One region of the Spongiibacter sp. IMCC21906 genome, then DNA from elsewhere that is predicted to be linked to it. Evidence: predicted binding sites of a transcription regulator. Region 1 holds the regulator's gene; each other region holds the start of a gene.
What was found. Region 1 encodes sigma-54, which starts transcription at its own class of promoters, with help from an activator protein. Its sites were predicted from a motif close to TGGCACANNNNTTGCNNT; they were not measured.
Positions count from the first base shown of each region.

Region 1 (10,286 bases):
ATGGCGCCGTAGCCTATCGCTGGCAGGCCAAATCGGCAGAGCGATATATTTCAGACGGCGCAGTCACATTGCAAGAACCCTTTTATTTAGGGAATATCGCCGAGCAACGCCCCTGGACAGCCACGGCGGAACAAGGCCACCTTAGCAGCACGGGTCAGCTTTTGAGCTTGGACAGAAATGTCTTAGTCCAAGAGTTGATTCGACAAGCGGAAATTAAAACTGACGTGCTAAAAATAGATTTGGAAAGCAGTGAAGTGAGCACCGACCAGCCCCTGACCCTGATTTTACCCAACGGTGAAACCAAGGCCACCGGCATGCATGCCTCCCTTAAAGAAGAACGTGTGGAGCTGATGAGCAACGTTCGGGGGCATTATGATCCCCGCTAAAACCAAAACATTCACAGACATGCTGAGCCACATTCAAAGAGGGCTCATCACCGCGATCCTCCTCAGTATTGCTGGCACAGCTTACTGCCTCCCAGATGACCGCAACCAGGCCATTAACCTCAGTTCAGACCGGGCCACCTACGAGAACAATCAAGGCATTTACAGCGGCAACGTAAAAATGTCTCAGGGCTCACTCAAAATCGAGGCTGACAAACTAGTAATAGTGGAATCTAATCGCAAAGTAGAAAAAGTCATCGCCCACGGCCGCCCCGCTAAATTTGAACAACAACCCCGAGAGGGCGAAGGGGTTGTCATTGCCAGCGCCAACACCGTCGAATACAAGCTTAATGATGAAGAAATTTTGTTGCAAAAAAACGCCAGCATCACCCATCAAGGCTCAAAAATCAGCGGGGATCGCGTCGTCTATAGCGGCAAAAAACAAACCGTCGTTGCCGATGGCGGCAGCGCGGCAGAAAATGGCCGGGTCAAGATGACACTGCAACCACAAAACCCCGACGACAACGCTAACGCCGCAAGCAAAACCGGCACAACCAAGAAAAACGAGACTTCGGCCAAAACAAACAAGCCAAGCACCCCGCCCTCTAACAGTAACAAAGCGACCCCCTAATGCCGGTATTAAAAGCAAGCAACCTCGCCAAAGCCTACAAGGGTCGCCAAATTATTCGCGATGTCTCATTGAGTATTCGCAGCGGTGAAATCGTTGGGCTGCTAGGCCCCAATGGCGCGGGAAAAACCACCTGCTTTTATATGATTGTCGGCATCGTTAACGCCGACCAGGGCCACATTACTCTCGATGATAAAAATCTCACAGCAATGTCAGTACATGGTCGAGCAAAACACGGCCTGGGCTACCTACCGCAAGAAGCCTCAATATTTCGCAAGCTTAGCGTGGCCGATAACATTTTGGCCATTCTTGAAACCCGCAAAGACCTAAACCGCAAACAGCGAAAAGAAAAATTAGAAGCCTTGCTACAAGAGTTTCACATTACCCATATCCGCGACTCAAAAGGGATGACCCTGTCTGGGGGCGAACGCCGCCGAGTGGAAATTGCCAGAGCCCTGGCCACCGACCCCAGCTTTATTCTGCTTGATGAGCCCTTTGCCGGGGTAGACCCTATTTCGGTGAATGATATTCAACAAATCATCCGCCATCTGCAGGCACGAGGTATCGGCGTATTGATTACCGACCACAATGTTCGGGAAACCCTACAAATTTGTGAAAAAGCCTATATTGTTGGTGAAGGCCGTATCGTCGCCGAAGGCGATGCTAACACGGTGCTAAACAGCGAGATCGTGCGGGAAATTTACCTAGGTGACAAATTTACACTTTAAGCGCCATTAAAATTTTGATTCGGCACAGGTATTGCAGGCTCGAATAGAGGCGACTACACTCAAGGTACGCAAATACAGAATCATTTCCTGAATTGCGAGGGTATACCACCCGTTGGTAGAGTAGAAAATACTCGCGTTACCTTTTCATGTTGTAGAAGCCACTGCCTATGAAACAATCGCTCCAGCTCAAGGTTGGCCAGCAGCTGACCATGACACCACAGCTGCAACAAGCGATCCGTTTACTTCAGCTTTCTACCCTCGATTTGCAGCAAGAAATCCAATCTGCACTGGACTCGAACCCCTTACTGGAAATCAGTGAGGACGAAGGAGTAGACACCGAATCTCAGCAACAAAACACACCCTCTAAGCCAGAAACTGATTCGGCCGAAAAAACCAACACAGAAGCAAAAGAACCTACAGCCACAGCAGATAACGATGCCGACGACAGCTGGGCCGAGCGCAGTGACATTCCCGAAGACCTCCCAGTCGACAGCCAGTGGGATGACGTTTATCAAAGCAGCGGCAGTGGTAGCAGTACTCCCAGCGCCATAGACGACAGCGATTACAACAACGACTACCGCCACGGCAGCTCAGACTCTCTGCAAGACCACCTGCGGTGGCAGCTCAATGTCAGTCGCTTGTCCGAAGTCGACCGCCTTATTGCCGACGCCCTGATTGATGCCATTGATGAAAAGGGTCGCTTGACCCTATCTATAGAAGACTTAGTTGAAAGCTTTAACAACGAAGAAGCCGAAATTGAAGAAGTACGAGCCGTGCTTCATCTCATTCAAAATTTTGATCCACCTGGCGTTGGCGGCCAAGACCTACAAGAATGCCTGCTCATTCAGTTAAGGCAGCTCCACCACGACACCCCGTGGCGCGAAGAAGCCATGCTGATAGTCGGCCAATACATGGCCCAACTTGGCAATCGAGACTACAATCAAATCATGCGCCGCTGCCGCATTAAAGAAGAGCAGCTAAAAGACATTCTCAAGCTTATCCAAAGCCTCAACCCCACCCCCGGCGACGCCGTGGGTGCCAGCGAAACCGAATACGTCGTGCCTGACGTTTTTGTCAGTAAAAAAGAAGGCCGCTGGCTAGTTGAGCTCAACCCTGATATTGCCCCCAAGATTCAAATCAACGCCCAGTACGCCTCTATGGCCCGGCAGAGCAGTAACAGCAGCGATAACAACTATATTCGTGATAATTTGCAGGAAGCACGCTGGTTTATCAAAAGCCTGCAGAGTCGCAATGAAACATTGATGAAAGTGGCCAGCAAGATTGTTGAATATCAGCGTGGCTTTCTAGAGTATGGTGAAGAGGCCATGAAGCCATTGGTACTTCATGATATTGCCGAGGCAGTGGGTATGCATGAGTCAACGATCTCTCGCGTCACTACCCAAAAATACATGCATACGCCTAGAGGCATTTACGAACTGAAATTTTTCTTCTCCAGCCATGTCTCCACTGATACCGGCGGAGAATGCTCCTCGACAGCGATCCGAGCATTGATTAAAAAGCTAATCGCCGCGGAAAACCCCCGCAAACCACTCAGCGATAGCAAAATCACCGAGCTGTTAGGAGAACAAGGCATACAGGTGGCACGCCGAACCATTGCAAAATACCGAGAATCGCTAGTCATCCCCCCCTCCAACGAGCGGAAACGACTAGTTTAGTGGCCGTGATCTTACATCACGACCGTCACTTACGCGCCGGGAGGCGCTGGTTACTTACAGCGATGAAGGAGCAACAATATGCAAATAACTGTTAGTGGTCATCACGTAGACGTCACTCCAGCTCTCCGCGACTATGTCAATAACAAGCTCTCAAAACTTCAGAGGCATTTTGACAACATAACCAATAGCGACGTCACACTCTCTGTAGAAAAACTGATTCAAAAAGCCGAAGCCACGGTACACGTTGCCGGCGCGGATCTTTTTGCCACCAGTGAATCACAAGACATGTATGCCGCGATCGATAGCCTCACCGACAAACTGGACCGGCAACTCATAAAACACAAGGAAAAGAACCTGGTCCGTTAGGACTGGCAACCCTCCTCTTATTTAGCGAATATCATGAACTTCGATTCTATACTCAGCCAAGGACGTACCCATTGTGGTACGTCCGTTAACAGCAAAAAACGCCTTCTTGAGCAAGTGGCTCAATTTATTAGCGAAGACGACTCGAATTATGATCAAGGTGAGTTATTTAATGACTTGCTCGCCCGTGAGCGCTTGGGCAGCACCGGCATAGGTCATGGCGTTGCCATCCCCCACTGCCGCAGCAGCCGCTGCCAACGCATTACCGGCATACTGTTAAAACTCGACAAAGCTATTGAGTTTGAATCTATTGACGACCAGCCGGTAGATTTAGTGTTTGCCCTGATCGTCCCCGCCGAGGCCCACGACGAGCACGTGAAAGTGCTGGGGTCTCTCGCAGCCGCCTTTAACGAAGAAAGCTTCAGAAGCCGACTTCGCCAAGCCGACAGCGACCAAACCCTGTTTGAACAGGCCATCCGGGGCTAATATGCAGCTGATCATCATCAGTGGGCGCTCAGGTTCGGGCAAAAGTACCGCCCTACACCAGCTGGAAGACGAAGGCTTTTACGCCATCGACAACCTCCCGGTGTCACTGTTGCCAGCACTGGTGCAAGAGCTGTCGCAAAATCCACTTAAAGCTCACAAACAGGTGGCCGTGTGTATAGATGCCCGCAACTCACAGGCCGAACTCCAACGTTTTAAAAGCCTTTGTGAGCAGGTCAGGCAATACGCCAAACTCAGCATTGTTTTTCTCGATGCCGCTGAAGATAAACTCATAAAACGGTTTAGTGAAACCCGTCGCAGACACCCTTTGACCAGCAAGGCCTTGCCCCTGGCAGAAGCCATAAAATTAGAAGCCATCTTGCTAGAGCCGATTGTGGTTGAGGCATCGCTGACCATCGACAGCAGCGACATGACCGTTCACGACCTCAGAGCCGCCATTCGAGACCGCATTCTTGGCGCCGATGCCGCGCAACTCGCCATACAGCTTAAGTCCTTTGGTTTTAAGCGCGGCTTGCCCATTGATGCCGACTTGGTATTTGATTTACGCATGCTCCCCAACCCCCACTGGAACGAGAGCCTGCGCAAGCTAACGGGTCGTGACCCAGAAGTCGTGGCATTTCTTCAAGACGAAGTAGACGTACAAAAAATGCATGACGATATTTTAAGCTATCTGCAACACTGGCTTCCTAAAATTGAAGCCAGTAATCGCAGCTACTTCACCGTAGCGATTGGTTGCACAGGCGGCCAACATCGCTCAGTATACATGGCGGAAACGCTGGCTTCGTCCCTCCAAAGCCAGTACCCCGGCCTTCAAGTTCGCCATCGCGAACTGCAACTATAGACGACACCCGATGGTTGAAACCAAGCTCACAATAATTAACAAACTTGGTCTGCACGCCCGGGCAGCCGCAAAATTCGTCAGCACGGCTTCCGCGTTTAGCGCCAAGGTAGAAGCCGAAGTAGACGGCCGCAGTGTTGACGGCAAAAGTATTATGGCGGTAATGATGCTAGCAGCCACCAAAGGCAGTGACATTACGATTCGCTGTGATGGTGCCGATGAGCAAAAAGCCCTCAATGCCATCACCGACATCATTAATAACCGCTTTGATGAAGGCGAATAAAATCTCAGACACCGCCAATGAATTCGCTGACAGCTCAGATTTAGCCAGCCTTAAGCCCGGCTAGCGGCTCCCGTATTCCATCCTTCTTGCAGCATGCATACAGTTGTTCGCACAACAACTTGTCCGCGTACACCCGAGATTCCTTGTAATTAGCTAGCGACGCCCTAAATCTCTCCTTTCGCACTCAGCATTGATTGTTGTCCAAGGCGCTTTAAAGGATAATTGCCAACTGCGACCCTCGCTGTATTGGCGAGGCCCTCTCGCCCCTCGTCTGCACAGAGAGATTCATGGCTGCCAGTGCTGAAAAACACCACTCAGAAGAGCAACTCCAAGCGCTAAATGACGCAATTGGAACCGGCGGCTTTTTGCAAATTCGGCGCATGATCAATGGCCTGCCCCCCGCCGACGCCGCCCACCTTATCGAATCTACCCCGCAGACCGTCCGCGCACTGCTGTGGCAGCTGGTGGATGCCGAAAACGAAGGGGATATTCTCCAGTACCTCAACGACGAGGTGCAGAGTCAATTTTTGCGGCAGATGGATGCCGAAGAAGTCGCGGCTATTACCGAAGGCCTGGAAGCCGATGACATTGCCGACATTCTCCAGCAGCTCCCCGATCGTATTATCCGGGAAGTACTGGAGTCGATGGACCACCAAGACCGGCTCCGGGTAGAGCAAGTCCTGTCCTACGACGAGGACAGTGCCGGTGGTCTAATGAACACCGACACCATCACCGTGCGGCCCAATATTACGCTGGATGTGGCACTGCGCTATTTACGTCGCCACGAACAGCTGCCCGAAATGACGGACAGCTTAATTGTCGTAAACCGCAACGACCAATACATTGGTGTGCTGTCGCTGCGCAAACTACTCGTCTCAGACCTCAATGTCACCGTTCGAGAGATTATGGACACCGAGGTAGAGCCCATTAACGCCACCCTACCTTCACCCCAAGTCGCCACCCTTTTCCAACGTCACGACTGGGTATCGGCACCAGTGGTCGATGACAATCACTATCTACTGGGCCGAATTACCATCGATGACGTGGTGGATGTTATCCGTGAAGAGTCCGACCACTCACTGATGAGCATGGCCGGTCTGGACGAAGACGAAGACACCTTTGCCGCCGTTCTCACCACTGCACCCCGACGGGCCGTATGGCTGGGCATCAACCTGATCACCGCCTTTATCGCCTCAGGCGTCATCAATATGTTTGAAGGCACCATTGAAAAAGTGGTTGCCCTGGCTGTACTCATGCCCATTGTTGCCAGCATGGGGGGCGTCGCCGGCACCCAAACACTCACCGTCGTAATTCGCGGTATGGCATTGGGGCACATCAGTCGTAACAACAGCCGCTGGCTCATTAATCGAGAATTGGTGGTCGGCGCTATCAACGGCCTGATATGGGCCGTGGTCATCGCTATTGCGGCCACCCTATGGTTTAAAGACCCTTTAATCGGCGTCATCATCGCCGCCGCCATTGTCATCAACTTAATTACGGCGGCATTGGCCGGTGCGCTCTTGCCTCTGGCAATGAAGTCTCTCAAAATTGACCCCGCCTTGGCTGGCGGCGTGGTGCTGACAACTGTCACCGACGTAGTGGGTTTTTTGTCTTTTCTCGGCCTAGCCAGCTATTTTTACGCCTAATTTGGATTGACCGTGACCGACGAATTCGCCCCCGAAAAGCCCAGTAAAACCGTCATCAAAAAAGAAATGCTTGAGCTGCAAGAATTAGGCAAAGAGCTGATTGATCTGAGTGACGCTGAGTTTGTAAAAATTCCTATACAAGATGAAGCCCTGCTAGAAGCCCTTGCCACCGCTAAACGCATCAAAAGCCGCGAAGGCCTGCGCCGACAAATGCAATACATCGGTAAATTAATGCGATTGATTGATGCCAGCCCAATTCGCGAGGCACTGGCCCAGCGAGAAAGAGGCCACCAGGAACTGGCGCGGCAATTTCACTTACTAGAAGAGCTGCGGGATCGCTTGGTAGATAAGGGCGTACAGGCCGTTGAAGAAGTCATGGAGCGTCATCCCCAAGCTGACCGCCAACATCTTCGTCAACTAATTCTTAGAGCCAACAAAGAAAGCAGCCTCAATAAGCCCCCGGCAGCCAAACGCAAACTCTTTAAATATCTTCGTAGCCTGCAAGAAGAGCAATCTCAACACTAGCCCAAACACCTAAGAGAGCACTGCACCGGTACCGACGCTTACGGAGAGTCAACATCGCTACCGGGTAACCTCCCGCTTATGGCGCAAGGTCTCATCCCGTACCACGTCTTCCACATCAAAAATCTGCTTAAAGGTCAGCTCGGGTTTCTGCAATGTGCCCGAGATGTCGTAGACCGCGCTGGAGAAGCTATCGACCTCTTCCTCAAAGACTTTACTCACCACATAGACTCCCGCCGCTGCGGGCAAGCCTCCCACTAATGCCGCCAGCCAGGGCAAATTACTGCCAATTGGCAGAGTCGCCACCAACCTTAAATCAGGCACTTCGTTTTCCATGTCGACCGAACCAGTCATCTGAAAGGCGCTTGATGGCCCCTTGATCACAAGCGGGGTTTGCAGGTTCAGATGCTGATCTGCAATCAATAATTGCCCCCTCATGCTGTCAAAAGCAATGCCGCTGCTAAACACGTCTCGAAAATCAAACTTCAACCGGCGGACAATATTGGCCATATTGAAAATACTCAATATCCGCAATGCTCCGCTGGCAGTATCCGAGGCCCGCAAAAAACGTCCATCATCAAAATCAAAGGCGACATCGCCTTCACTTGACGCCAGCTGCCAAGTATCCGGCGCGCCCGGCCAGGCTAGGCCAATATCCACTCTGGCACGCTCTGCCTCCATAACTTTAGGAAATCCCCATTGCGACAGTACCGAGGCGAAATTCCTTATCGAAAAAACACCTTGTAACTGGGACGAATCACCGCCTGCCGAACGAAGCCAATCAAAACGGTTAGCGGTATCGTCGTCACCCCCAAGACCAACACCCCGCAATCGGCCACGAAGATTTTGGAAGTGCGCCCCCCGGCTATCACTGTGTAAATCAAAGCCAAGACTACCCCAATGCTCCCCTGCAACCACCAGTTCAGCCACATCTAAGCTTATTGACGGAAATGTCCGCGGATCCTGTTCAGCAAGACCGCCGCCAGAACCGCCGCCCGAGCCGGTTAATGACGGCAATACCAATTTATCCAACGCTAATACCATTGGCGCGCGGGCGGTATCAGCCGGTATCGTAATATTTCCAGCCAACTCATCACTGACAATCTCAATATCACTACGCTTATTAACGATATCGGCACTCACACTGACATAGTGAAAGACACGCCCAAAAGCCTCTAACTCTTGCAATTGAAGTCGCTCTAAACGTACCGGCAAATCAAACCCGGATGCTTTTGCATTATTATTTAATGCTTCACCGTCGTTGGATAAATAGCGCTCCATGGCCATTTGCCACTGAGATAGCGCCGCAAAATCCAACTGACCCGCTACCAAAAACCGTCCCCGCTGGGCCTCCGCCAGTGCATTGCTCCCCAGCTCAACATGGCCACCCAGCAGCTTTCCGTCCCTTAGCGTTAAGGCCAACTGCGCCGAGTTCTGCAACGTGATGGTGATGTTGTTTTCCGCTGAGTTCGCCTGCAGGGGCATTGCAACACTTAGTTCACGAAGCTGTTCCTCAGGTTTAAACAAAGGCTGGGGTAATAACAGTGACAGGCCTTTCATATTCGAGTGAAAAACAAGGCTCGACACCTCTCCGCCCGTGCTATCCGCAGCCGTATCGCCACCTGCCACAATGCGCATATCAACCGCGGTTTCACCCTGAAGTACGTCCAATACCGACAAGTTCAACCAGCGTCGCAAATCGACCGCTGCCACCCGACCATGGCCATCAACCTGGACTGTAGTCCCCTGCTGACTGACTCCCACGGTAAATGCTTTGCCGAATAAGTTGGCCTGTAAGTTATCGCTAAATAAACCTCGGCGAGTATCGAAGCTAAGCTCACCACGAACATCGCCAAGACGTAAATTTTGCTCACGCAATGCCAAATGCTCCAAGCCAATATCGACTCGAACATCAATCTCAGGTTGCTGGCCATCAGACAATTGCTGACGCAGCGTAAAATCCACATCGGCCTTGCCCTCTCCATGCCAGTCATCCATAAAATGACCCATACGCTGCTGAATCGGAGTCTTCAACAGCAGACGCTTACCTTCGGCAAAGGCCACTTCGGTTTTTGCGGCAATATGCAGCACCGGTTTACTTAACGAGTTTTCAACAATTTCTACCGCTACGTCGGGAATATCCACATCCAGCATCTGGGCATGTGCGGCTGTAGCTTTAAAGTGATGATTGTCCAATATCAAGACCGCATCCTTCACCGTTACGCTAGGCCAATCAGAGAGAAACTTAAGCTCACCCTCACTCAGCGCTAGCGCTAGCTGGATAGAACGCTTGTCGTCTTCCTCCTTTTTAAGCGAGCCGTGATAGAGAAATGCAGCCTCGCTCACCCGGCCACCCAGCAAGCTGGCATCCAGCCACTGTAATAAATTGGCATTCAAAACGCTTGGGGTATAGCGCGCATGCCGCAGCACATCAGCCTCTTTAGCAGCAATAGCCAAGGTCATTGCCGGACTCTTTTCCTCATCAGCCTCCTTTGTTAACGGCAGGTCTAATGCCAAAGAGGCCTTCAACGGCTGCCCCTCGTTTTCGGCTTGGATTAACCCCGAACGCAGATATAAACGGTGCTCATCCAAAATCCATGACAACTCGCCCTGTACATCCTGTAGAGCAAAGACATTTTCGTATAGTTTGGGAAACAACAACCGCGCCTGGGCTGACTTCAAAACAACTCGGCCTTCATTCGGCGTCACTTCAAT
Region 1 covers NZ_CP011477.1:1,261,507-1,271,792, reverse strand. The annotation lists gene lptC (LPS export ABC transporter periplasmic protein LptC) at 1-386, shown strand, start outside; gene lptA (lipopolysaccharide transport periplasmic protein LptA) at 373-1,014, shown strand; gene lptB (LPS export ABC transporter ATP-binding protein) at 1,014-1,739, shown strand; gene IMCC21906_RS05795 (RNA polymerase factor sigma-54) at 1,907-3,415, shown strand; gene hpf (ribosome hibernation-promoting factor, HPF/YfiA family) at 3,494-3,781, shown strand; gene IMCC21906_RS05785 (PTS sugar transporter subunit IIA) at 3,815-4,264, shown strand; gene rapZ (RNase adapter RapZ) at 4,266-5,123, shown strand; gene IMCC21906_RS05775 (HPr family phosphocarrier protein) at 5,134-5,403, shown strand; gene mgtE (magnesium transporter) at 5,691-7,049, shown strand; gene yjgA (ribosome biogenesis factor YjgA) at 7,062-7,574, shown strand; gene IMCC21906_RS05760 (YhdP family protein) at 7,632-10,286, opposite strand, start outside.

Region 2 (10,286 bases), 390 kb from region 1:
TGCAGGGACGCAAAAAAATATTAGCGCAAAAACGTAAACAACTAACCGCAGGCAAGGTTGCAAGATGCCGCTTCCCTGTTATTGAGTGGCAAGTAGGTTGCGCCCTGTCATTTCTGCGGGCTGCTCAATGTCTAATAGTGCCAGCATGGTGGGAGCAATATCGGCCAGGCGGCCACCTTTTTCCTGCAGTTTGACATTGTCATGGCTACCTACATAAACCAGTGGCACCAGCTCAGTGGTGTGTTGGGTGTGGGGCTGGTTGGCGTCGTGGTCGACCATTTGTTCGCAGTTGCCGTGATCAGCGGTAATCAGGCAGTGGCCCCCCACCTCTAAAATGGCGTCGGTCACGTGTTTGATGCAGTCATCCAGTGCTTCTACCGCTTTTACGGCGGCATCAAATACCCCGGTATGGCCAACCATATCGCCATTGGCGTAGTTACAAACGATGGTGTCGTACTTGCCGCTGCGAATGGCCTCGACCAGCTGGGCCGTTACCTCGGGGGCACTCATTTCTGGTTGCAAGTCGTAAGTGGCAACGTCGGGAGAGGGGATTAGCTTGCGATCTTCGCCGGTGTAAAGCGCTTCACGGCCACCGCTAAAGAAAAAGGTCACGTGGGCATATTTTTCGGTTTCGGCAATTCGCAGCTGAGTTTTGCCCGCTTTCTCCATTAATTCGCCGTAGCTGTTGACGATGTTGTCGGGTGGGTAGGCCACGCTGCCGTCAATGTTGTCGGCATATTGGGTGGTCATAACAAAGCTGGATAGGGCGGGTCGCTGGCCGCGGTCAAAACCGTCAAACTCGTTGTCGACAAAGGCGCGACTGATTTCTCTTGCCCGGTCGGCGCGAAAGTTCATAAAAATAACCGCGTCGCCATCGGCAATTTTGGTGGCCTCTTGGCCTTGGCTGGCAATAATGGACGCGCTGACAAACTCGTCATTTTCGTCACGGGCGTAAGCCGCCGCTAGAGCGTCGTCAGTGTTGGCGTACTGAAATTCAGCTTGGCCGTCGCGCAGCAGGCGATAGGCTTTTTCGACCCTATCCCAGCGGTTGTCGCGATCCATGGCGTAATAGCGACCAATCATCGATGCGGTGCGACCGCATTTAAGCTCGGCAAATTTGGCGTCGATTTTTTCCAGCGAGGCTTTGGCGCTCCGGGGTGGCGTGTCCCTGCCATCTAAAAAGGCGTGCAGGTAAACGTTTTTGGCGCCACGCTCTGCGGCCAGATCAATCATGGCGAGTATATGATTTTGGTGGCTGTGTACGCCCCCGTCTGAAAGCAGGCCGAGAATATGTACGGCTTTGTCGGATTGTACGGCTTTATCGACGGCGTCGGTGTAAACGGGGTTTTTAAAGAAGTCACCGTCAGCTATTTCTTTGTCAATTTTGGTAATGTTTTGATACACCACCCGGCCGGCACCTAAGCTCATATGGCCCACTTCCGAGTTACCCATTTGTCCTTCGGGCAAACCAACGTCTAAGCCCGAGCCAGAAATTAGCGTGTGAGGCGCAGATTTCCAGAGCCGATCCCAAGTGGGAGTGGCCGCGTGATAAATGGCGTTGTCCTCGGGGGCTTCCCGGTAGCCAAAACCATCTAAGATGATTAGCGTGACGGGTTTCTTTGCTTGGGATTGGTCTGGGGCTTGGTTATCAGTCATGGGTCTCGGGTCTTGAAATTTTTAGAGCGGGCCCCATTGTAACTTTTCGAGTGCGGCGAGGCTATGTGAGCGGGTGAGAAAAGCGAGGCGCACGTGTATACTCGCGCTTTTGCCTGCTGCGTCTGTTGGCTGGCGTTAACAGAGAGTTTTCATGGAAAAGTTGATTCTATTTATCGGTGAGCAGTGGATTTTGGTCGGCGGCTTGGTGAGTTGCGTTATGCTGCTGAGTTTTCACGAGTCTCGTCGTGCCGGTAAAGCTTTGTCGCCCCAGCAGGTGGTAAACCTTGTAAACCAGCAGCAAGCGGTGGTGATTGATCTGCGAGATAAGGCGGAATACAGCAAAGGACATATTATGGACTCTGTGAATGTGCCCTTTAATAAGTTGGATGCCGACATTGATCGTCATGCTGGCGATAAAGACAAGCCAGTTGTGTTGGTTTGCAAGTTGGGGCAGCATTCCAGTGCAGCTGGGAAAAAGCTGGCTGCAAAAGGCTATTCTCAAGTACATCGCCTTAAAGGTGGTGTTGGTGAGTGGCAGCAAATGCAAATGCCTTTGGTAAAGTAAGAGGGCGAGCAAATGACAGACGTAACAATTTATACCACTCGGTTTTGCCCTTTCTGCGTTCGCGCCAAACACGTGCTTACGAATAAAGGCGTCGCGTTTAAAGAAATTCCGGTAGATGGTGACAATGCCATGCGTCGCGAATTGCAAGAGCGCAGTGGTCAGCGCACCGTGCCGCAAATTTGGATAGGTGAGCAGCACATTGGTGGCTGTGATGAATTAATGGCCCTTGATCGTCAGGGGCAGTTAGATGTGATGCTCGCAGAATAAATCGAGCGTTATTAATTATGAAAAATCGAAACAGGAACCCCCATGGCTGATCAAGATCCGGCTCAAGCAAAATTTGCTCTGAAGCGTATTTACATCAAAGACTTATCTTTTGAGTCTCCCGCTGCTCCGTTGGTGTTTACCAAGCCTTGGCAGCCCAAAATGCATGTGGACTTAAATACCCGCAGCGAAAAAATCGGCGATAGCGATTATGAAGTGGTGCTTAGCGTCACCGTGACCGCCAAGCTAGAAGAAGAAACGGCATTTTTGATTGAAGTCCATCAGGGCGGTTTGTTTCTGGCTGAGGGTGTAGAGGGTGAGCAGCTGCGCCAAATTTTAGGTATTGCCTGCCCAAATATGTTGTTCCCCTATGTACGTGAAGCTGTTGATTCAGCTGTTGTTAAAGGCGGTTTTCCAGCATTGGCATTGCAGCCAGTGAATTTTGAAGCGCTGTATCGCCAAGCCCAGCAAGATGCTGCCAAACAGCAATCTGCTGAAAGTACTACTCATTAAGTAGAGGCGCGGTCGTGTTTCATATTGCTTTGCACGAACCGCGTATTGCCCCGAATACCGGTAACATCATTCGGCTGGTTGCCAATAATGGCTGCCAGCTGCATTTGATTGAGCCGCTCGGTTTTGATCTTGAAGAAAAAAAGCTGCGCCGGGCCGGTCTGGATTATCGAGACATGGCTCGGGTGCATCGCTACCCCGATTACCCTTCTTTTTTGGCTGCCATGGCGGGCCGCCGTATTTTTGCCCTGACCACTAAGGGTTCTCGCAATTATGCCGATGCCGCCTTTCAGGCTGATGATGTGCTGTTATTTGGTTCTGAAACAGCGGGGCTGCCGCAAGATATTCGCGATGCACTTGGCGTCGAGCACTGCTTGCGGGTGCCGATGATGGCGGGGGCGCGGAGTTTGAACCTGTCTAACACGGTTGCATTGGTGAGTTATGAAGCCTGGCGGCAGCTGGGGTTTTTAGGCAGCTAATTTGCTGTGTTGTTGCTGTTGGCAGCAGGGTGGATGACTCCCAGTTGTGAATGAGCTTGGCCCTACTAGACCTTTGCCCTATGTGGGCATCCCATCACTCGCCCTTCGGATGCGTTGCGGTTGATTCGGGGCTGTGCCCCTCACTCTTCGGGCGCCTATCGGCGTCCAAAACGATAAAGCCGTTTTGTCTCAAAATTCAAAGGGAAAACGCTGCGGAACTCGCCTGCGGCTTCAACAGTCCTCGCTAAAAGTTTTCCCCTTGAATTTCTGCAACGCTTGGTGAGTTCAAAGGGGGGGAAACCAAAAACCAAAGCCGCGAAGCGCGCAGGGCACCGATGGCAGTTTTTCGCCATCGGCAGCGGAATTGGGGTGTGCTTTTCTTGCTTACTTCTTTTTCACACAAAAAGAAGTAAGTCGCCCAGCGGGGCGAAACAATAAAGACTCGAAAAAGAAATTCGATGGGCTGGTTCAGGTGCGAAGAAAAACCACGCTAGTGATGAGTCTCAAGTGGGGCAAAGTCGCGGTCGGCGCCCGCTCCTACTGGGCCGTATTCGGTGTGGAAGAAGGCGGCTGCTGCGACAAAAAAGATGTGACGAGGACTTAATCCTCGTCATCGCCTCCCATGCCGAGTTCTTTGATCTTGCGAGTCAGGGTATTGCGCCCCCAGCCCAGTAAGTTGGCGGCATCCCGCCGACGGCCATGGGTATGACGCAGCGCGGCTTCTATCATAATGCGTTCAAATTGCGGTACTGCGCGATCGAGCAGTTTGTCGCGGCCTACCATGAGTTCTTGATCGGCCCAACGCCGCAAATTGTCCTGCCAGTTGGAAGCGGGAGCGGCTTCACCTTGAGGGCGTTCCAATAGTTCGGGTGGCAGGTCGTCAATATGGATTTCACGGCTGGAGGCCATCACGGTCAACCAGCGGCAGGTGTTTTCTAATTGCCGAACGTTGCCGGGCCATTCCAGTTGGCTTAGGTATTCTTCAGTTTCGGGGCGTAGCCGCTTGGGTTCAACGTTCAGTTCTTCGCCGGCACTGATAAAGAAGTGCTGCATAAGTTTGGGGATGTCTTCCCGGCGCTCGGCGAGTCGTGGTAAGTGAATGCGAATGACGTTGATGCGGTGAAATAAGTCTTCCCGAAAGGTGTTGTTTTGCACCAGTTTTTCTAAGTTTTGGTGGGTGGCGGCAATGATGCGCACATCCACTTTTACCGGAGTGTGGCCGCCGACACGATAGAATTCACCGTCGGCTAATACGCGTAGCAAACGAGTTTGGGTGTCGGCAGGCATATCGCCGATTTCATCTAGGAATAATGTGCCGCCATTGGCTTGCTCAAAGCGGCCTCGGCGCTGGGCGCTGGCACCGGTAAATGCTCCTTTTTCATGGCCAAATAATTCAGATTCCATCAAATCTTTGGGGATGGCGGCCATGTTTAGTGCAATAAAGGGTTTGCTGGCGCGGGGGCTGTGGCGATGCAGTGCTTGGGCGACCAGCTCTTTACCCGTGCCGGATTCGCCGTTGATCAGCACGGTGATGTTGGATTGTGACAGTCTACCTATGGCCCGAAAAACTTCTTGCATGGCTGGGGCTTCACCGATGATTTCAGTGCTTTCCAGTGGCGGTTCTTCTGGCAGGAGATTTTTGTTTTTGTTGGCGTGTTGCAATGCCCGCTGGGTGGTGGCCACCGCGTCATCTACATCAAAGGGTTTGGGCAGGTATTCAAAGGCGCCGCCTTGATAAGACGCTACGGCACTGTCCAGGTCGGAGTGGGCGGTAGTGATAATAACCGGTACATCGGGGTGGATTTCGTTGATCCGGGACAGCAACTGTAGTCCGTCTATGCCCGGCATGCGAATATCGCTAATGATGGCATCGGGCACTTCGCCTTGCAGCTCGCTCAACAGGGCGTCGCCGTTTTCGAAGCTGCGGGTAACAATGCTTGCTTGGTTTAATGCTTTCTCTAGCACCCAGCGAATTGATCGGTCATCGTCTGCAATCCAAACTACATGGGTTTCGCTCATGATGCTTGCTCCAAAGGTATAAACAACGAGAACTCCGTGCGCCCGGGTTCGCTATTACACTCTATTAATCCGTTGTGATGATTCAAAATTGATTGGGCGATGGATAAGCCTAACCCCGAGCCTTGAGCTCGGCCGCTGACCATAGGCAGGAAGATCGAGGCGCGTAGGTCTTCAGGAATGCCTGGGCCGTTGTCGATAATGTCTACTCTGGAGACGAGTCGGTAGCGATGTGAGCCAATGGTGAACTGGCGCATGCTGCGACTGCGAATCACAATAGTGGGTTCATCGTCTTCGGGGGGATCTTGTCCCAGCGCTTGCTGGGCATTGCGCATAACGTTGAGAAAAGCCTGAATAAGTTGTTCTCGGTCGCCCAATACATCGGGAATGCTGGGATCGTAGTCGCGTATGACCCGAATACCCCCATCGCTTTCGGCTTCTACCAGTTGACGCACGCGTTCTATTACTTCGTGAATATTCGTGTCTTGTTTCTCTGGCGCTTTGTGGGGGCCAAGCATGGTATCGACTAAGTTGCGTAACCGGTCAGCTTCTTCAATGATGATGTTGGTGTAGTCGTGGAGCTTGGGTTCGCTGAGTTCTCGGGCCAGCAATTGAGCTGCGCCCCGCAGGCCCCCCAGGGGATTTTTGACTTCGTGGGCGATGCCGCGAATCAAAGCTTGGCTGTTTTGCTGAGAAGAGAGCAGGCCTTCTTCGCGGCTAATACGCAGCAGTCTGTCTAGGGGTTGTAGCTCAATAATCAAGGAGGTGCGCTGGCCTTCTAATACAGGGGTTACGGCATAGTCGACGGTAATTTCTGCGCCAGAGCGAAGTGTCAGCACGGTTTCGCGCTTGGTATAAGCTTCGCAGTTGTTGATGGCATCCAGGAGTTTGACTAGCGTGTCTTCTTGTTCGTGAAATAAGCGCGTAATAGCTTCGCCGTGTATGCGTTGATCCGATACGGCTAGCAATGATTCTGCCGCCGGATTGATATAGCTCACCGTCAGATTAGGCTCAACCAGCAGAATTGCTGTTTTGAGGTTGTCCAGAATGTGGTGGTGAATGTTATTCGGGGGCATAGGGTCGCCAGTGCTTTCATTATGTTCAGGTTTAGCAATTTCCAGGCCAAGCCGGGGGCATTTGTTGGTGTTGAGATAAAGTCTGCAAATGCGCTGAAGTCCCATAATGGTGCGGCCTGGTGCGATGTGCTTGGTCGGCTTTTTATCAGCCTTGGCAAGGCAGTATACGCGAGAGTGCGCAAGTTTGGTGCACGAAGAAGAAGGGTGGTGCGCGCCTATGCTTAATTGTTGGGCCAGTAAACCATGATTCGAATGCTGTCGCTGCCAATCGACCTGTTTTTCTCGTCAATCAGCTGGACTTTTATGTGATGGGGGCCGCGGCTTAATTGTGGGATGTCGATGTGAGTTTGTCGTCCTGAGGCAAGTACCTGACCGTCTAGGCTTATTTTAATTTGAAAGTCTTTCGGCAGTGGTTTGCTCAGGGCGACTTTAACTTGAGTGCCGATTAAGCCATTAGCTAAAATTTGTCCGTCTTTCGGGTGGCGGATGCTTAAGTTGGGTATGTCCTCCGAAACAGCGGGACGCTTGTTTTTTGGGGGAGGCGGGGTCTCGACTGCCGGGCTTGTGTTGGTGTCTGGAATATCGATAGCAACCGCATTTTTGGCTTTGGTGTCGCTAAAAACGGGATTACCGTGTTTGTCTACGGAGCGGTAGATTTCTGCGCTAACACTGGCAGAGAGTAGAAGGCTGAAAATCCCGAGGATAGTGACTAAGTGCATGCGTTTGTCCGGGCAGGGCCGTGTTGGCTGTGGTTGAGATGTTACTAGTATTTCTTGCCTGATGGTGATCTTGCAAGGCAAATTTCAGGCACAAAAAAGCCCGCCATAGAGCGGGCTTAAAAGACCCTTGTGGGAGAGTTACACGCTGTAGTACATATCAAACTCAACCGGGTGAGTTGTCATGTTCAGGCGCTCGATTTCTTGAGATTTCAGGTCGATGTAAGCATCGATCATGTCGTCGTCAAATACGCCGCCAGCTGTCAAGAAGGCGCGGTCAGCATCCAGTGCTTGCAGAGCCATGTCCAGGCTAGAGGCAACGGTTGGAATGTTAGCTGCTTCTTCTGCAGGCAGGTCGTAAAGATCTTTGTCGGCAGCATCGCCGGGGTGGATCTTGTTCTGGATGCCGTCCAGGCCGGCCATCAGCATACAGGCGAAGGCCAGGTATGGGTTAGCTGACGCATCTGGGAAGCGAACTTCTACGCGGCGAGCTTTAGGGTTGCTGATGAAAGGAATCCGAATAGAAGCGGAGCGGTTGCGAGCCGAGTAGGCCAGCATAACGGGTGCTTCAAAGCCGGGAACCAGGCGTTTGTACGAGTTGGTAGACGCGTTGGTAAATGCGTTGATTGCGCGAGCGTGCTTGATGATACCGCCAATGTAGAACAAGGCTGTTTCAGACAGGCCGCCGTAAACGTCACCGGTAAACAGGTTCTGACCGTCCTTGCTCAAAGACTGGTGAACGTGCATGCCGCTACCGTTGTCGCCAACGACAGGCTTGGGCATGAAGGTCGCTGTTTTGCCGTAAGCGTGTGCAACGTTGTGTACGCAGTACTTAAGAATCTGTACTTCGTCCGCTTTTTTCACGCCCGTGTTGGGGCCAACACCGATTTCACACTGGCCCGCAGTACCCACTTCGTGGTGATGTACTTCAATGTCCAGTCCCATGTCGGTCATGGCGTTACACATGGCGGCACGCAGATCGTGCAGGCTGTCTACTGGCGGAACGGGGAAGTAACCGCCTTTAACGCCGGGGCGGTGACCGATGTTGCCTTCTTCAAAGTTGTCGCCTGATTTCCACGCAGCTTCGTCAGAAGCAATAGCGTAGCTGGCGCCTTCCATGCCGATTTTCCATTTTACATCGTCAAATACGAAGAATTCGGGCTCGGGTCCAAACAATACGTTGTCGGCAATGCCGGTAGAGCGCATGTAATCTTCAGCGCGCTGAGCAATGGAGCGAGGGTCGCGGTTGTAGCCCTGCATGGTGGTGGGCTCAACGATACCGCAACGGATAATAATGGTGACTTCTTCGGTGAAGGGGTCGAGTACCGAGGCTTCGTCGTCTGGCATCAAAATCATGTCTGATTCGTTAATGCCTTTCCAGCCAGCGATAGACGAGCCGTCAAACATTTTGCCATCTTCAAAGAAGCCTTCGTCAATTTCGCCAACAGGCATGGTGACGTGCTGTTCTTTACCCTTGGTGTCGGTGAAGCGCAGGTCAGCCCATTTAACATCATTATCGGCGATTAGCTTCAGAGTTTTCTCTGACATTCGTTATGTCCTCCAAAAGAGAGTATTTTTAGAATCGGTAGGCCCGAATTTTGCGATTATATTCTCATTGCACGGGGCCAGCATAGCGGCCTTTTGTGTGACCTGCATTACAGCAAAATGCGTGCCATTAAACTGAGCGTTATTATGCGTTGTTTTTAGGGGGTTTTGCTAGTTATGCGTAAAAAGCGCGCAATAAATATTAGCTTGAGACCCTTTTTGGTGCGATTCTGGGTTTTTGTGTTCAGTTTTGGTGCGGTATGTTTGTTTCTGACTGGGGCATTCAAAGTCGGTATAATGCGGCGCTGTTTTTATCATTCCCTCCGGTGCGTTAATGAAGTTCATCGTAAAGCTGTTTCCTGAAATTATTATTAAAAGTAAGCCTGTGCGAAAACGCTTCACTCAGCAGCTTAAAGATAATCTGCGTAAATTGCTGAAGCCGCTGGATCCCCAGGTGCAGGTTATTCGGGAGTGGGATCGCATCATTGTTGAAACCCGGGTGGAGGAGGTCGGAATTGTTCAATCGATGGTTGAAGTATTAAGGAATACCTCCGGCATCGCCCATTTTTTAGAAGTGGTTGAGCATCCGCTGGGAGATTTGGACGAGATTTATCAGCATACCAAGGCGGCAGTAGGTGAGAGTTTAAAAGGGAAAACCTTTGTGGTGCGCTGCAAGCGCAGCGGTCAGCACGACTTTGGCTCTGGGGATGTTGAGCGCTATGTTGGCGGCGGTTTATTTCAGTTTTGTGAGACCGGGGGGGTAAGCCTCAGCAAGCCTGATATCACGGTACGACTGGAGATACGTAAGGACCAGCTCTATGTTATTCGCCGTCGTCATGAAGGGCTGGGCGGCTTTCCCATGGGCAGTGTCGATTCGGTTATGTCGCTGCTCTCCGGGGGCTTTGATTCCACCGTGTCGAGTTACATGACCATGAAGCGGGGTTTGCGAACCCATTATTGCTTTTTTAATCTGGGCGGTCGTGAACACGAGATGGGCGTGCAAGAGGTGGCATTGTATCTTTGGCAAAAATTTGGGGCATCTCATCGCGTCAAATTCATCTCTGTGCCCTTTGAAGATGTGGTGGCGGAAATTTTAAAGAACGTCGAGAACTCGCAAATGGGGGTGATACTGAAGCGCATGATGTTGCGGGCGGCCTCCGAGCTCGCCGCGCAGTTGGAAGTGCCGGCATTGGTGACCGGGGAGAGCGTGGCGCAGGTGTCGAGTCAGACGCTGACCAATTTGAGCGTGATCGACAGCGTTACCGACACCTTGGTGCTGCGGCCATTAATTACCATGGATAAACTGGATATCATCAAAATAGCGGCGCAGATTGGTACCGAGGAATTTGCGGCTAATATGCCCGAATACTGCGGGGTGATATCGGTTAAGCCAACGACCAAGGCCAAGCCCGAGAAGATTGCGGCACAGGAGGCGTTGTTTGATTTTACTGTGTTAGAA
Region 2 covers NZ_CP011477.1:871,651-881,936, forward strand. The annotation lists gene IMCC21906_RS04025 (murein hydrolase activator EnvC) at 1-63, opposite strand, end outside; gene gpmI (2,3-bisphosphoglycerate-independent phosphoglycerate mutase) at 79-1,656, opposite strand; gene IMCC21906_RS04035 (rhodanese-like domain-containing protein) at 1,808-2,221, shown strand; gene grxC (glutaredoxin 3) at 2,234-2,488, shown strand; gene secB (protein-export chaperone SecB) at 2,531-2,998, shown strand; gene IMCC21906_RS04050 (tRNA (cytidine(34)-2'-O)-methyltransferase) at 3,013-3,474, shown strand; gene ntrC (nitrogen regulation protein NR(I)) at 4,075-5,493, opposite strand; gene glnL (nitrogen regulation protein NR(II)) at 5,490-6,566, opposite strand; gene IMCC21906_RS04070 (DUF4124 domain-containing protein) at 6,788-7,285, opposite strand; gene glnA (glutamate--ammonia ligase) at 7,424-8,830, opposite strand; gene thiI (tRNA uracil 4-sulfurtransferase ThiI) at 9,162-10,286, shown strand, end outside.
Region 2: glnL (nitrogen regulation protein NR(II)) is a predicted target of sigma-54. The motif match lies at 6,598-6,615, and genes of this name have one in related genera.

Region 3 (10,286 bases), 1.0 Mb from region 1:
GCTTTCTGCCAGTTGGATGGCATGCTCAGGCAGGATGAAATCATTCTTCCAGTTGGAGATGCGGCTTTGGATTAATTCTGCTTTGTCAGTTTCTCCGCCATGCTCTTGCATGAGCAGGTCGCGAATCAGCGCCTGGGCATCCTGGCTGTCGAAAATAGAAAAGCCCGATTTGTAGTTCAGCGCACGATATTCCTTGCGCAGAATATTCATGCCTAGATTGTGAAAAGTCGATACCGTTAAGCCTTTTGCCGCCTGGCCTTTTACCAACTGCGAGACCCGCTCCTTCATTTCTCTTGCGGCCTTATTGGTAAATGTCACCGCAGCAATATGGCGGGCAGGAATACCACACTTCTCAATGAGATAAGCCATTTTGCGGGTGATCACGCTAGTTTTGCCGCTGCCAGCGCCAGCTAATACCAAAAGTGGTCCATCAATATAGTGAACGGCTTCGCGCTGTCTGTCGTTGAGCTTACTCACGCCTGGGGGGCTTCCGAAATCAAACTGGAGGGGCGGGTATTGTAGCAGCGGCAGCAAAGCGGAAGAACCATTGACGTTGAAAATTCATCAACGGCCATTTCTTGTTCATTGCAGGAGCGAGCACTAACCGCGATAGAACTTCCCTGGATCTGTGCCATCCCGCTTTCGGCCTCCTACAGCCCCATCACCCCGCCTGTAGGAGCGGGCGCCGACCGCGATAGAATTGACCTCGATCCATGCCAACCCCTTCGGCCTCAGCGCAGCCTCCTACAGCCCCCTCACCCCGCCTGTAGGAGCGGGCGCCGACCGCGATAGAATTGACCTCGATCCATGCCAACCCCTTCGGCCTCAGCGCGGTCTCCTACATGTTGCCCCCCCCTGTGTGGGAGCGGGCGCTGACCGCGACGACAAAGGTCTAAAAGTACACGGCATCCCAAAGTGGGTAATGGCCAATTTCTTTCACCAAACCGGCTCGCAGTGGGTTGGCAATGATATAACGAGCACAGGCTTGAATATCTTCATCTCGCCGCAGGGCGTGGTCATGAAACCCCGATTGCCAGAGTTTGCCTGTGCGCCCAATAAGTCGATTACATTGGCGGGCAGCATGGGTTTTGACGAATTGTACGGTTTGGGACAAATTCGACTTATCCTCTAAGGCCATCAACCAATGTAGATGATCAGGCATGACCACAAAGGCCAGAGTGGACGCGTACTGAGCGTCTCGTAGAGCGTTAACCACACAGCGTCCGACCCATAAATTGCTAAAGTAATGGCGCCGATGCTCGGTGCAGGTGGTAATTAAATAGATTTGTCCGGGGAAGGAGCGGCGGCCCTGGCGGAGATTTTTGCTGTGGGCTTGATATGTCATTTGCTCGCCTTCCTTGGTTCACACAATGTTGTAGGCCACCTTCGGTGGGTTTTAGTAGAGCGTTGACTGCGCTCAATTTATGCTATCCCGCTTTCGGCCTCGGCGTGGCCGCCTACACATCGACTCCCCGCTTTGTAAGATCGGGCGCTGACCGAGACTTGCAGGGGGTTAGAAGTCGCCCCTATAAGCAATGGCCTCTTGTAGGTGGGGCAGCGTGATTTTCGGTTCACTGGCGAGGTCGGCAATGGTTCGGGCAATTTTGATAATGCGATGGTGGGCCCGGGCACTTAAGCCCAAACGCTGCTCAGCTTTTACCATTAGCTCTTTGCATTGCTGGCCAAGTACGCAGTGCTGACGCACTTCGGTTGCGCTTAAATTGGCATTGCAGTCGCCGCTGCGTATTAGCTGTAGTGCTCTTGCGGCGCAAACCCGCTCTCGCACCATGGCGCTGCTTTCGCCAGCTGAGAGGGACTGCAATACGCCTGGTGGTAGTCGAGGCACGGTGATGCGCAGATCGATACGGTCTAGTAAAGGCCCGGAGATTTTTTGCCGATACCGTTGTATTTGGTCCGGGGTACAGCGGCAGTCTTGAGTGGGGTCACCGTCGTAGCCACAGGGGCAGGGGTTCATCGCTGCGACGAGTTGGAATCTTGCAGGAAACGTCAGCTGTTGCGCAGCGCGGGAAATCATCACCTCGCCAGACTCCAAAGGTTCTCGTAGCACTTCTAGTACTTTGCGTGGGTATTCGGGCAGCTCATCTAAAAATAAAATGCCGCCGTGCGCCAAGCTAATTTCGCCGGGTCGCGGCTGACTGCCGCCGCCAACCAACGCTACCGCAGAGGCGGTGTGGTGGGGCGCCCGAAAGGGGCGGTGTAGGTTTAATGGCTTGCCTGCAATGGACTGCACAATAGCGATATCCCGTTCTTCCTGCTCATTTAAGGGCGGCAAAATACCGGCCAGTCGATTGGCCAGCAGCGTTTTGCCGGTTCCGGGAGGGCCGCTTAGCAACAGGCTGTGGCCTCCAGCGGCGGCAATTTCCAGTGCGCGTTTGGCGGTTTGCTGGCCCAATACATCGCTAAGATCGGGGTAGTCGATGGTTTTGGTTGTGCCTGTGCCGGGAGGCGCATCGGAGCCAAAGGGCAGACTGCTCTGTCCTTGTAGGTGTGCGACAACGTCAAGTAGGGATTGAGCTTCTCGGAGGTGCTGGCTATCGACAATGGCGGCCAAGCCTGCGTTGCTGGCGGGGAGGATGAGCACCTTGTTAACGTGGTGGGTCTGCACGGCGGCGGGTAGCGCGGCATCTACGGCGCGCAACTCGCCACTGAGTCCCAGTTCACCAATAAATTCGTAACCATCAACAGCCTTGACGGGAATTTGAGCTGACGCCAGCAAAATGCCAATGGCAATGGGCAGGTCAAAGCGGCCACCTTCTTTGGGCAGGTCTGCTGGGGCCAGGTTGACGGTGATGCGGCTGACGGGAAAGTCAAAACGGGAGTTAATGAGTGCGGAGCGCACCCGGTCGCGGCTTTCTCTGACCGTGGCCTCTGGCAAGCCGACAATATGGAAGGCCGGTAAGCCCGATGAGAGGTGGACTTCTACCGTAACCAATGGCGCTTTAACGCCGAGCTTGGCTCGGCTAAAAACAGTGGCGAGGGGCATAGACTCATCCTTGAGTTTTGGCCGTGGCGAATTTTTAGTGTGGTGTAGCAGGCCTTAGTCGGCGCTTTTGTTGTTTTCCAAGGCTTCCAGTTGGCGGCTTAGTTCGGCCAGCTGCACTTCCATGGCCTCCAGCTTGGCGCGGGTTCGGTTGAGTACGGCCAGCTGAGCATCAAACTCATCTCTGGAGACGATATCCATTTTGCGTAATCTGCTTTGCAGCAGTACTTTAATCTTTTCCTCAATATCTTGCTGAATGTCTGGGCCGTCTTTAATGATGCGGTTTGCCTGTTCGGCAAGCTGACTAAAAAAATCGGGTTTACTCATAAATCCACTAACTCAATGCTTTGGTGGTAGGGGCTGTATCTTGGTTCTAAGTGTAGCGCAAAAGCAGCAAGGCATTTACTGTTGTATTCTTTTTAGAGCAGCCAGTTCAATTTTGCTGGTATAGATATTGCTTTTTCGCCGCTATAGTTTGGGGGCATATTGCTTCTGGATGACAATGAAAAGAAGGATTTTACTTGAACATTCCCTATGCAGTCGTCGCCGATGTGGCTGGCCAGCAGTCAGACAAGATTGCCCGGTCTTGGTCAGCAGCTATTGAGCTGGAGCTGCTAAAGGGGCCTGGACGAACTGATATTCGTCATGTCTTGCATAAAGGGCCACTGCGTATTCAGCGACCCTTTTATCCCGAAGGTGAGTGTTGCCATGTGTATTTATTGCACCCCCCTGGCGGCATGGTGCCAGGAGATGAATTGCAGGTGGCTATCGATCTGGGCACTGGCGCCGAAGCTTTGTTAACCACACCTTCGGCGGGCAAGGCCTATAAAAGCGACAAACAGAAAACGGCCCAGCTCCAAGGCATTACCGCGCATATTAGCAGCGATGCTTGTCTGGAATGGCTGCCCCAAGAAACCATTATTTTTGACGGTGCTGAAGCTGAATTGCGCAATGATTTTCACCTCAGCGGTAATGCAAAATTACTGGCTTGGGATATCGTGGTACTGGGTCGTCGGGCCAGTGGTGAGTCATTTGACGCAGGGCGTTGCCTGCAAAGATTTACTATCCTGCGCGATGGCCGACCTTTGCTGAACGAGCGCACCCTATGGGAAGGCGGTAGCGATATGCTTCGCGCGAATTGGGGAATGGCGAATCGCTGGGTGAGCGGCAGCCTGTTTGCCACGCTTGAGGCCGACCGGGCCACCTTGGACGTATTGCGAGAGGGTTTGGCGGCGCAGCCTTATTTTGACAAATGCCAGGCTGAGTGGGGTTTGTCTCAACGTCGAGATGTGTTTATGGCCCGCTATCTTGGCAACTCGCCGGAGCATTGTCGCAAAGGCTTTGAATATTTATGGGGGCAGTTGCGGCCGTTGTTGAATGGTCGCGAAGCCTGTCGACCGAGAATTTGGAATACCTAAGGCCTGGCCTGTGGGGTGTTGATCCATCGCGGTCGGCGCCCGCTCCTACGGGATTAGAGGCAATGCCGGGTTTGTAGGAGGCCGCGCTGAGGCCGAAAGAGGTTTGCACGGATCGAGGTCGATTCTGTCGCGGTCGGCGCCCGCTCCTACAGGTGGGGTGATGAGTTTGTAGGAGGCCGCGCTGAGGCCGAAAGAGGTTTGCGCGGATCGAGGTCTCGCGGTCGGTGCCCGCTCCTACAGGGTTAGAGGTAATGCCGGGTTTGTAGGAGGCCGCGCCGAGGCCGATGGGTTTTGGTGAAGAATATCGTGGTCGGCGCCCGCTCCTACGGGATTAGAGGCAATGCCGAGTTTGTAGGAGGCCGCGCTGAGGCCGATGGGTTTTGGTGAAGAATGTCGCGGTCGGCGCCCGCTCCTACGGGATTAGAGGCAATGCCGAGTTTGTAGGAGGCCGCGCTGAGGCCGATGGGTTTTGGTGAAGAATATCGTGGTCGGTGCTGGCTACTATGACGAAGACAACAAAATGGAAGCACAACGATGGAATTAAGTCCCAGAGACAAAGATAAGTTGCTGATTTTTACGGCAGCCTTGTTAGCCGAACGGCGCAAGGCTAAGGGTTTAAAATTGAACTACCCGGAAGCCATTGCCTTGATCACTGCCGAGGTGATGGAAGGTGCCCGTGAAGGCAAAAGCGTGGCGCAAATGATGAGCGCAGGCAAGCAGGTGCTCGGGCGGGAGGATGTGATGGACGGTGTGGCAGAGATGATTCATGAGGTGCAGGTCGAGGCTACCTTTCCCGACGGCACCAAGCTGGTCACCGTCCACAACCCCATTGTTTAAAGGGAGATAAACACCATGATTCCCGGAGAAGTTGACGTTGCCAAGGGCGAGATAGAACTTAATGTCGGTCGGCAAACCCTTATTGTTGAGGTGACTAACAGTGGTGACCGGCCTATTCAGGTGGGGTCGCATTATCATTTTTATGAAACCAATTTAGCACTGCAGTTTGATCGCGAGGCCGCCAAAGGTTTTCGTTTGAATATTGCCGCAGGTACAGCCGTGCGGTTTGAGCCCGGCCAAAGTCGTGAGGTAGAGCTGGTGGCGCTAAGCGGCGAGCGCCGAATTTACGGTTTTCGCGGCGATGTGATGGGGCCGTTGGATGGTCAGGCTGGAGGTAAATCATGAGCAAAATAGACCGCCGCGCCTACGCGGATATGTATGGCCCAACTGTGGGCGATCGGGTCCGCCTGGGCGACACGGCGCTATGGATTGAGGTGGAGAAGGACTTTACTACCTACGGCGAAGAAGTGAAGTTTGGCGGTGGCAAAGTGATTCGCGACGGCATGGGGCAAGGCCAGCTGGGCAGTGCCCATACCCCAGATACGGTGATTACCAATGCCTTGATCTTGGATCACTGGGGCGTCGTCAAGGCCGACGTAGCCATCAAAGCGGGGCGTATCACGGCGATTGGCAAGGCCGGTAATCCGGATATTCAGCCGGATGTGACCATTATTATTGGCCCCGGTACCGAGGTGATCGCCGGTGAAGGGCAAATCCTGACGGCCGGTGCCATTGACGCCCATATTCATTTTATTTGTCCCCAGCAGATTGAAGAGGCCTTGATGAGCGGTGTGACCACCATGATTGGTGGTGGCACTGGTCCGGCCACGGGTACCAATGCCACCACCTGTACACCGGGACCGTGGCATATTGGCAAAATGTTGCAGGCCGCTGAAAGTTTTCCCATGAACCTGGGCTTTTTGGGTAAAGGTAATGCCAGTCTTCCCGAATCGCTGGAAGAGCAGGTTAAAGCGGGGGTGATGGGGCTTAAGCTTCATGAGGACTGGGGTACGACGCCAGCGTCCATCGACTGTTGCTTGAGTGTGGCCGAAAAGTACGACGTGCAGGTCGCGATTCATACTGACACCTTGAATGAATCTGGCTTTGTAGAGGACACGTTGGCGGCGTTTAAAGGGCGCACTATTCACACCTACCATACCGAGGGTGCCGGGGGTGGTCATGCGCCAGATATCATCAAGGCTTGTGGTAGCGCCAATGTTTTACCGTCATCCACCAATCCCACCCGCCCTTATACTATCAACACCGTGGACGAACACTTGGATATGTTGATGGTCTGCCACCATCTTGATCCCAATATTCCTGAGGATGTGGCCTTTGCCGACTCGCGGATTCGTAAAGAGACCATTGCTGCAGAGGATATTCTCCACGACCTCGGTGCTTTCTCAATGATCTCGTCAGATTCTCAAGCCATGGGGCGGGTGGGTGAAGTGGTTTGCCGGACGTGGCAAACCGCCCACAAAATGAAAGTGCAACGGGGACCGCTGCCTGAAGATTCGGCGTACAGCGATAATTTTCGCGCCCGGCGCTATATTGCCAAATACACCATTAACCCGGCGATTACCCAGGGTCTGGCTCATGAAGTCGGCTCGATTGAAGTGGGGAAATTAGCGGACTTGGTACTGTGGAAGCCGATGTTCTTTGGCATAAAACCATCAATGATTATCAAGGGCGGTATGATTGCCGCCGCGCCGATGGGTGACCCCAATGCCTCCATTCCCACCCCGCAGCCGGTGCATTACCGGCCGATGTTTGGTGCCTTTGGTAAAGCCTGTACGGCTACCTCGGTGAGCTTTGTCAGCCAGGCGGCGCTGGCGTCGAATTTGGCTGAAACGCTGGGTTTACAGCGGCCGCTGGTCGCCGTTAAAAATTGCCGCAATATTACTAAAGCCGACATGGTCCTCAACGATTATCAGCCGGTAATGGAAGTGGATACCAATACCTATGAAGTGAAAGCAGACGGTGTGGTGCTCACCTGCGAACCCGCAACCGAGTTGCCATTAGCGCAGCGTTATTGCTTGTTTTAATGTTGGGGAGAACGTCGCGGTCAGCGCCCGCTCCTACAGGGGAGGGTGATGGGTTTGTAGGAGGCCGCGCTGAGGCCGAAAGAGATTTGCACGGATCGAGGACGATTCTGTCGCGGTCGGCGCCCGCTCCTACAAGGCGGGGTGATGGGTTTGTAGGAGGCCGCGCCGAGGCCGAAGGGGTTGGCAGGGCTTGAGGTAAATTCTGTCGCGGTCAGCGCCCGCTCCTACAGGCGGCGTGATGGGGTTGCAGGAGGCCGCGCCGAGGCTGAAGGGGTTTGTATGGATCGAGGTCGATTCTGTCGCGGTCGGCGCCCGCTCCTACAGGGTGAGGTAATGGGTTTGTAGGAGGCCGCGCCGAGGCCGAAGGGGTAGGCAGGGATTGAGGTCGATTCTGTCGCGGTCGGCGCCCGCTCCTACAGGTGGGGTGATGGGTTTGTAGGAGGCCGCGCCGAGGCCGAAGGGGTTGGCATGGATTGAGGTCGATTCTGTCGCGGTCGGCGCCCGCTCCTACAAGGCGGGGTGATGGGTTTGTAGGAGGCCGCGCCGAGGCCGAAGGGGTTGGCAGGGCTTGAGGTAAATTCTGTCGCGGTCGGCGCCCGCTCCTACAGGTGGGGTAATGGGTTTGTAGGAGGCCGCGCTGAGGCCGAAAGAGGTTTGCACGGATTGAGGTCGATTCTGTCGCGGTCGGCGCCCGCTCCTACAGGGCGGAGTGATGGGCTTGTAGGAGGCCGCGCCGAGGCCGAAGGGGTTGGCAGGGGTTGAAGTCGCTTCTGTCGCGGTCGGCGCCCGCTCCTACAGGGCGGGGTGAAGGGTTTGTAGGAGGCCGCGCTGAGGCCGAAAGAGATTTGCACGAATCGCGGTCGGTGCCCGCTCCCTCCAGTAAGTAAGGTGGCGGGAAAAATGAAATGGATCAGGATGAATAAGATATATGCTCGAATGCTTTGAACACCACAGGGGCGCAGAAACTCAGCTGGAGTTGCAATTAGTGCTCTGTTATCAAGAGCGTCAGCGCAGTCGCTTTCGTGCCAAAACCCTATGCGGCAAGGACGTGGGTTGGTTTGTGGAGCGTGGCGAGGTGTTGGCCCAGGGCGACGTACTGGTTGCCAGTACGGGCGAAAAAATCGCGATATTGGCGGCAGATGAGACAGTCAGTGAAGTGAAATCAGCGGATGCTTTGCTGTTGGCCCGGGCGGCTTACCATTTAGGTAATCGCCATGTGCCTCTGCAGATCATGGCTGGTGAGCTTCGCTACCAACACGACCATGTACTGGACGATATGCTTAAAGGCTTGGGGCTGCAGGTTGTGGTGACCGAGAAGCCTTTTCACCCTGAAAATGGTGCTTATCATAGCCATGATGGCGGCGCTGAGCATCGCCACAGTCACGGTCATGATTCTCACGATCATCATCACGGACACGCCCATGGCTAGTGCGCCGTTGCTTCACTTATTGCATCTGGTCAGTCCGGCGTTGCCTGTGGGGGCCTACGCCTATTCCCAGGGTTTGGAATTTGCCGTTGAGCAACATTGGGTCTCGTCCTTGGCTGAGGCCGAAGACTGGATTGGTTCGGTGTTGAGTCATAGCGTGGGTGGCTTGGATTTGCCGGTATTGCAACGTTTGTATCGGGCTTTTAGCAATGGCGATTTGGCTCAGGCTGAATACTGGAACGATTATCTGCAGGCATCTCGGGAATCCCATGAGCTGCTATTGGAAGATAGGCAAATGGGTGAAGCGCTGCAGCGTTTGCTGCTGTCATTAAATTTGGATATTGCCGCCCGTTGGCCTGAAGCAAGCACGCCCAGCTTTGCCACTGCCTTTGCCATGGCGGCCTGTTATTGGCAGTTGACCGAGGCCGATGCCATGCAGGGCTTTGCTTGGAGCTGGTTAGAAAACCAAGTTGCTGCGGCCATTAAATTAGTGCCGCTGGGGCAGACCGACGGCCAGCGTTTGTTGCTGAGATTAATGCCTCTGCTTGAGCAAACAGTAATAAATGCAAAACAACGCGAGGACGATGAGTTAGGTGTGGGTTTGCCCCGCTTGGCGGTTGCCTCGGCACAACATGAAACGCAGTACTCGCGGCTGTTTCGTTCATAAACGCGAATAAGGAGTTTACAAGAAATGAAAAAACCGGCATTGCGTCTGGGTATTGGTGGCCCGGTGGGCTCAGGTAAAACCGCCTTGGTGAAAGCCCTTTGTGCTCGTTTGAAAAACCGCTTCAATATTGCTGTTATCACCAATGACATTTATACCCGAGAAGACGCGGAGTTTTTGCTGCGCCACGAGGTGTTGGAGCAAGATCGTATTCTAGGGGTGGAAACCGGGGGCTGTCCCCACACGGCAATTCGAGAAGATGCGTCGATGAATCTTTCTGCGGTAGCAGAATTAAATAAACGCTTTCCTGACCTTGAGTTGATTTTGATTGAAAGCGGTGGCGATAACCTGGCGGCGACCTTTAGTCCGGAGCTGTCCGATTTAACCTTGTACGTCATTGATGTGTCCGCGGGCGATAAAATTCCCCGTAAAGGTGGCCCGGGTATCACGCGTTCAGATTTGCTGATTATCAACAAAACTGACTTGGCGCCTTTAGTTGGTGCAAGTCTTGATGTTATGGACAAAGACGCTACAAGAATGCGCGGCAGCAAGCCTTTTGTGTTCACAAACTTAAAGGACGAGTCGGGACTTGATGAGGTGGTTACTTTTGTTATTGAGCAGGGCATGCTGACAAGCGCAGCTTAAAAAGGTTTAGAGGAATTTAGCACATGGATATCGGTTTTCTGCCGAGTATGTTGGCAATGGGGTTTGCGGCCGGTGTACTTCACGCCTTTGATGCAGATCATCTGGCGGCGGTAAGTGGGCTCAGTGGCAGTGATGGTAAGCGCAGTGTTCGCTTTGCATTACACTGGGGCTTGGGCCACGGTGTCGCTGTTATTATTATTGCCGCGGCAGTGATTGTCTTTGGTGCGGCTATTCCAGAGCGCTTTAGTGC
Region 3 covers NZ_CP011477.1:213,340-223,625, reverse strand. The annotation lists gene rep (DNA helicase Rep) at 1-477, opposite strand, end outside; gene IMCC21906_RS00975 (transposase) at 893-1,345, opposite strand; gene IMCC21906_RS00970 (YifB family Mg chelatase-like AAA ATPase) at 1,514-3,004, opposite strand; gene IMCC21906_RS00965 (accessory factor UbiK family protein) at 3,059-3,328, opposite strand; gene IMCC21906_RS00960 (urease accessory protein UreD) at 3,523-4,419, shown strand; gene IMCC21906_RS00955 (urease subunit gamma) at 4,954-5,256, shown strand; gene IMCC21906_RS00950 (urease subunit beta) at 5,272-5,601, shown strand; gene ureC (urease subunit alpha) at 5,598-7,301, shown strand; gene ureE (urease accessory protein UreE) at 8,230-8,730, shown strand; gene IMCC21906_RS00935 (urease accessory protein UreF) at 8,723-9,394, shown strand; gene ureG (urease accessory protein UreG) at 9,419-10,036, shown strand; gene IMCC21906_RS00925 (hypothetical protein) at 10,060-10,286, shown strand, end outside.
Region 3: IMCC21906_RS00960 (urease accessory protein UreD) is a predicted target of sigma-54. The motif match lies at 3,445-3,462, and genes of this name have one in related genera.